Regions from separate parts of the Thainema salinarum CENA647 genome, predicted to be linked through region 2. Evidence: riboswitches for the same ligand, from Rfam matches in the RefSeq annotation. Region 2 holds a riboswitch; the other holds the start of a gene.
The links. Region 2 has a riboswitch for cobalamin ahead of AC286M_RS28180 (sirohydrochlorin chelatase). Riboswitches for the same ligand answer to the same signal wherever they lie in the genome.

Region 1 (3,415 bases), 1.6 Mb from region 2:
GCGGGAAAGGCCAGGGCAAGCTGGATAGAGGTCACAAGATACGTAACGAGGTCGCCCAGGGCAGCAGATAGGAAGATGCCAACTTTCTGCTTACCGCTGTTGGCAAAGAGGCGATAAACGCCGTAGGCTACCCACGGCCCCACAATCGCCATTGAAAACACATTGGCTCCTAGCGTCGTTAAGCCACCGTGAGCTAACAGAACGGCCTGAAAAATGAGCACCAGACTGCCCAGCACCGTCATAACGGACGGGCCGAATAAGACGGCTCCTAGCCCTGTGCCAGTTGGATGAGAACAACTGCCAGTAACCGAGGGAATCTTCAGAGCTGACAGGACAAAGCTAAAGGCTCCAGCCAAGGCCAGCAGTAGTTTTAGCTCGGGATGTTCGCCAGCGATTCGGATCAGCGATCGCAACCCCAAAATAAAAAACGGCAGGGATATAATCCACCAAAACACGGCCCACTGCACGGGCAAAAAGCCTTCCATAATGTGCATGGCCTGGGCCGGTGCGGCAGGAGCGATAACTAGGTAAGCACTAAGCCCCACCAGAGCCGCAACCTGCAATCCCCTTCGAGTGTTCCTCATATTCGTAAACACCTCACAGATCAGATAAATAGATTAGATAAGAAACAGATTGGATAGGAATGCACCTACCAATCAGGCTGCGATTTGGGCTGCGATCGCGGTATTAATCTTGTCTGCATCTAAGGCATGACCGATAAAGACCAATTGGGTCTTGCGGGATTCAGCCGGTTGCCAAGGGCGGTCGTAAAACTTATCAAATCTCTGTCCGACCCCCTGCAGCACCAGCCGCATAGCTTTACCTGGAACCGCGACAAAGCCTTTAATGCGATAAATTTCCTGCTGCTGTACCAAGGCTTGCAGGCGATCGATAAGCCGCTCTGGATCAAAGGCTTGCTCTAGTTCCACGTAGATGGAGTTGATATCGTCATCGTGCTCGTGGTCTTCCTCGGTATCGTGGTGGCTGGGGCGACTGTCGAGGTTGTCTTCCACCGCAGCATTGAAGCCGAGCAGGATGTCTGGGCTAATTTCACCGTGATTGCAGGGGACAACTTTAATCCCGGCGGGAATCTGTTGCTGTAGCCACTGCTGGATGCGATCGCAACTTTCCCTGGTCATCCTATCCGTTTTGCTCAGGAGCACCATGTCGGCACAGGCCAATTGATCCTCAAAGAGTTCTTCAATTGGGGTTTCATGCTCTAAACTGTCATCCGTCTGCCGCTGAGCTTCCAGCGCTTCCAGATCTCCCACAACTTGTCCCTGAGCGAGGGCATCGCCATCGACAACCGTGACCACCCCGTCTACCGTTGCTCCAGTTCGAATTTCAGGCCAGCGAAAGGCCTGAATTAAAGGTTTAGGGAGCGCTAGACCCGAAGTTTCAATCACAATGCAATCAATTTCATCCCGTCGCTTCAGCAGTTCTTGCATCGTGGGCAAAAACTCTTCCTGAACGGTGCAGCAAAGACAGCCATTAGCTAGCTCTAAGATATTGGTGTTTGGCTCAGCGGTAGAGTTCTCATCGTCGTCGCACACCTGGCACGTTTTCAGAATTTCGCCATCAATGCCAACTTCACCAAATTCATTCACTAATACAGCAATACGCCGACCCTGATTATTTTGCAGCAGGTGCCTAACCAGGGTGGTTTTACCAGATCCCAAGAAACCAGTGACAACGGTAACAGGTATTTTGTGCATGAAATAGCTCCTAATATTTGAATTAACCAACCAGCAGACTGGGTTCTTCGTTCGTATTTACATTCAGCAGTGAGATCAACTGATTGCAGCAGAGTTAGGACAGCGAATTGTATTTCACTCAGTCCTCAGCACTGACCTCATAAGTGTTGTAACTATGGGCTGCGATATCGCACATTATGCGTACATTGCGGTTAGCACAAACATGATCAGTGCAAATCAGGCGAGCTTCCTGCAAAACAACTGGCTCACCAAGACTCAAAACCAATGGTTAGGGCAGCAGCACAGTCGGCTAGCCCCATTCCTGCCTTTGGAGCTTTGTAACGACGCTCCTAAAACAACAGAATCGCGACCCAAATAATACTAAAGCAGTCATCATCCGTACCTCGCAGATGGGATAGAGCATCAACCATTTATCGGCGGGCATTCTGACTTACACAACTTTGGATTTTGGATTTTGGATTTTGGAATAGAGGCTAATGGCTCAATCTAAAATCTAAAATCAGCAATCTAAAATTGGCTTACAGCTGCGGGACAGCGGCAGATTTTCACTGCACTTTCCCCGTTTCCTCTAGTGGCTGATCTCCACTAGAACCGATAAGGTTAGCGTATCCTATCACCCTTTGTTGACCACTGATCATCAAGCGTTGGATGCGCAGGAATTCTTAACTTACCAAAAACCCGGTAGTGTCAGTCCTGTCTTGATTGCTGATCTAGATCTGTAAATGGTGTGGGTGGGTGGGGTGCATCGCGCCTATCACTCACGCTATTTACAGGTTTGAAACCTAACCCTGTCTTGATTGACCATAGTTGCCACGACGGTGGCGGCGTCTTCGTCCTTGTTTCCATTCTCGGCCAGTTCTGACTGGCGTTTCACTCTGGCTTTCATCTTCAGAACCGAACTGTCCACAGCCGGAGGGACTTAAACGGAATCGACCCGCAGACTGCTGTCCGCTTAGGTCAGATTCCACGTAGTGACGAGCGGCTCGCGCTACACATCGCTGAAAGGCGGGTAAATGATTCTGCTGGGAGGCTCGCTGGAGCTGTCGAAATACTTGCTGCACATCCGGATACGCCGCAGTCATCGCCAACAACCGCTCATACATTGCGCCATTCTCGATCTCGGCCTGTACGCCGCCCTCGCAGGCTTGAGCCAGAGAATCTGGTACTTCTACCTGAGCAGGCCAGTTATCCTCCGGCACCGGAATACCGTACCGATTAAATAGAGGCAGCAACGCTTGAATGTGTCGCTCCTCAGATTCCAAAATCTTTATAAATGGTCGAACAGACCCAAACCGATTGAGGATGGCTCGATAGGTGGCGCGAGCTTTGTATTCATCCTGCAGGGCTTCGGAGAGGGCAGCAGCTAAGTCGTCTAGCATGGCAGAACCCAGGTGCGTCTTAATATCCAAATAGATATATAGTTAATTGTAGCTCCAAATACACTGTACACAATTTTGTCGATACTGCCGATCCCGTTTTGTCCAGACCATCACTGCAATGGACTGCAATGGATGGGCGAAGGAAACCCACCATTTCCTGCGCAAAATTAATTTTTAGATAAGATTAATTGGCAACGAGAGGTTTTAGTATCGATAGTGAAGTTCTGGAGACATCCAGCTACCAAAAGGATCGAGAATGATTACATCTTCAACAGTCGAGGCTCAATCTGCCAGCAATACTGAAAATAGTTCTCAATTAGG
Region 2 (3,415 bases):
TGCTTCACCCAATTTGAGTTCTGCAAACATTGTCGGTTCAATTCCCAGCGGCACGGCTGTACAGGTGTTTGATGCGATCGGCGTTTCGAGCACGATGACGATGTATTACGTCGATAGTGGTGTCGTGCGGGGCTGGGTGCGGCAGTCTGATCTGGTTTTTCTCTAATTTCCGCCAGTTTTCTCCAAATCGATATTGGACAGATCCCCCAACGGTGTCATGTCAAGCCCCTAGAATAAGAAGTAATATTTTGTAACAGGATGAGTTGGAGGTCGGCATGGCGGCAAATATTGAAATCTATACCTGGAGTAGCTGCCCGTTTTGTATTCGGGCGAAGGCGCTTTTGGATAAAAAAGGTGTTGACTACACGGAACACCAAATTGATGGTGATGAAGCAGCTCGGTCGAAAATGGCGAAGCGAACGGGTGGGCCACGTTCAGTGCCCCAGATTTTTGTGAATGATCACTATGTTGGGGATTGTCAGGGCATTCATCAGCTTGATGCCCAGGGCAAACTTGACCAAATTTTACAGGGCGGCGCAGCCTAGTTGTTTAAACGAGAATCCCCCTGCCGCATCGCGGCAGGGGGATTCTTGTTTAGCAAGTATTAACTACTTCGCGTCGCCTTTCTTGACCAGGTGCGCTTCGAGGAACCAGAGACGCTTGTCAACGGTGCGGGATACTTCCGTGTAGAGGTCAGCCGTATCGGCATCGCCCAGATCATCGGTAGTATCAATCGCTTCCCGGACGTGCTTAGCATAAGCGGCAAAGCGCTCAGCCAGAGCTGTTACGTGCTCTTCACCCGTGACGGCTTCTAGGTCGTACTCGGGCAGAATCGATTCAGCCGCAGCGAGGCGGGCAGTGCCCATTGCGGTGCCACCCAGGGCAGTGACGCGCTCGGCCACCATGTCAACGTACTCTTCTAGTTCACCTGCCATTTCATCAAACAGCTCATGCAGTTGGTAAAAGTCCATGCCTTTGACGTTCCAGTGAGCCTGCTTGGTCTGGGTTTTGAGATCTAACGTGGCGGCTAGGGTTTGGTTGAGGATTTCAGTAACCTGCGATCGCACATCCTGCGGCAAATCGATCCGAGTGGGATAGAAGCGGCGATTTGATTTGGATGGACGAGATGTTGTGGCTGTCATAAATTTAAGACTCTCCTAGTGTGAGTAATGCGAAAAACTTAGGCTAGTTGGAAAAACGGTAAATAAGGGGAAGCTGCAATTCAAGCAGTTGACTTTTCGGTGATAGCGCAAGTTTTCCAGTCTGCAATCAAGATTAACTTCAATCATCGATTCCAACTGAGCGATCAGCCGAAAGGAATTCAACTGTAGACTACCGCAACTGTGAAGACGCATCGTACCTCTGCATACCGTTGAATCGGATTGTTAAACCTAAATTACATCAGTCTCACGATTGCTACTCCTAAAGTGTACTCATAATGACTTCGACTTGACAACCCCTTCTTTAAAATTCCGCAAAAAAATTAGTAGAAGATCCTAAGGTACATGACTCGTTTGAGTTTGGATTCTGCCAATGGGCTAAGATTACAGAGCGCCAATCGGCCAAGTTTGTCGGCAAGGTAGGGAAAATCCGGTGTAAGTCCGGTGCTGTGCCGCAGCTGTGAAAGCCAGAATGCCTACTAGCTGATGCTGATGTTTATTCTCCTGCGTTGCACAGGAAACTGATTGTCATGTCTACTACACCGCTCAATTCGAGTCGTTTAACTGTTGCGTCGATTGAGGCGTTTCAGGCTGATCTGCTGGCTCAAGAGGCAACTGCGATCGCGCAGCTAGAGTTACCTCCGCTTCCCATCAAGCGACCTCTCCTGATGGTGGGGCACGGTAGCCGCGATGCCGATGGTCGTCAGCGCTTGCTGGATTTCGCCCATATTTACCAATCTTTAGATCCGACCCGACCCGTTTTGCCCTGCTTTCTCGAGCTGACAGAACCGTCGATTCAAGACGGCGTTGATCAGTGCGTAGAGCAGGGGTATACAGAGCTTTCAGTGCTGCCGATTCTGCTATTTGCGGCGCGCCACAATAAGTTTGATGTGACAAACGAGCTGGATCGCGCCCGTCAGCGTCACCCCCAGCTCACGTTTCACTACGGTCGCCACTTTGGGATTACGCCTGAAATTTTAGATCTATGGCGCGATCGCTTGGCGCTACTGGATACGCCGGAGCATAATCCCTATGGAATTGAGCGCAGCGAGACGGTTTTACTCTTTGTCGGACGCGGTTCGAGCGATCCGGATGCCAATGGTGATGTGGCCAAGCTAGCGCGTATGGTGTGGGAAGGCAGCGGCTATCACACGGTTGAAACCTGCTTTATTGGGATTACGCATCCCCGGTTGGAGGAGGGTTTTGAGCGGGCGCGGCTGTATCGACCTAAGCGGATTGTAGTGCTGCCTTACTTCATGTTTACGGGCGTGCTGGTCAAGAAAATTTTTGATATCACCGCGCAGCAGCAGGCTCAGTTTCCCCATATACACCTATCTTGCCTGCCGGAGATGAATATCCATCCCCAACTGCTAGCGATTCTGCGCCGCCGTGAGCTGGAAACGCAGATGGGCGAAGTGCAAATGAACTGTGAAATGTGCAAGTTCCGATTAGCGGCCAAGTCCGGCGATGATCACGGCCACTCTCACGGCCATAATCATGGGCATTCACATCATGATCACAGTCATGGCCACAATCATGGTCACAGCCACGGGCATGGGCATGATCACAGCCACGAAGCTGTCGATCCCTATGCCAAACCTGCCGATTATCACGACCGAGTTTGGCAAGTTCCCTAACTTTACCAACCTCAAACGAGCAGTGGCTGCCGCATCGCGGCAGCCACTGCTCATTTTGGGATCTTTTGCAGATCTTGAAGTGGAAGGAGTCAAATTTAGTTGCTAAATCGGTAACTGCAATATTCAGCATCATCAACCAGCGATAGAGTTAAAACGTTGGTGAAGAGTGAAAGAACATGAAAACAATCGTTGCGTTAGCCCTCGGCGCTGGATTGGGTTGGTCAGGATTGAGCCATTTGGCAGTGGCGCAAACGTCGCTCGATGAATCTCTAGATCAAAACTCAGATAAAGCTCCAACTACTCAAATTGCTGCACCAGACGACGAGCCAACTTGGTATAACTGCCTGACTCGTGAAGTCTGGAGTCCTGACAAGCAGGCATGGTGCGATCTGCTCCGCACGATGCAGGGCTTGGAGTATACGGTTCCCTACTATGGCGCTGTTTCCTTGACGGATGGCTTTTATGAAAATAGGGAGCAGCGCTGGCAAGTTAGCTTAATTAATCAGGCCGGACTGATTGACTTCGGTGATTTGGATGGGGAGGGAACAGCGGATGATGCGATCGCACTTTTATTAGTGAATTCAGGTGGTTCGGGGCAGTTTGTTTATCTTGCGCCAG

Region 1: linked by a shared signal. The riboswitch ahead of cobW (cobalamin biosynthesis protein CobW) and the one ahead of AC286M_RS28180 (sirohydrochlorin chelatase) in region 2 are both predicted to bind cobalamin.

The regions. Positions count from the first base shown of each region.
Region 1 is NZ_JBYJZJ010000022.1:3,256,056-3,259,470, forward strand. Features, by position in the region: gene AC286M_RS21070 (energy-coupling factor ABC transporter permease) at 1-584, opposite strand, end outside; gene cobW (cobalamin biosynthesis protein CobW) at 657-1,715, opposite strand; cobalamin riboswitch at 2,114-2,324, opposite strand; gene AC286M_RS21080 (ferritin-like domain-containing protein) at 2,498-3,124, opposite strand; gene AC286M_RS21085 (HMA2 domain-containing protein) at 3,351-3,415, shown strand, end outside.
Region 2 is NZ_JBYJZJ010000022.1:4,888,473-4,891,887, reverse strand. Features, by position in the region: gene AC286M_RS28195 (hypothetical protein) at 1-166, shown strand, start outside; gene grxC (glutaredoxin 3) at 276-545, shown strand; gene dps (DNA starvation/stationary phase protection protein Dps) at 609-1,142, opposite strand; adenosylcobalamin-variant (AdoCbl-variant) riboswitch at 1,573-1,646, shown strand; gene AC286M_RS28180 (sirohydrochlorin chelatase) at 1,691-2,797, shown strand; gene AC286M_RS28175 (YbaY family lipoprotein) at 2,974-3,415, shown strand, end outside.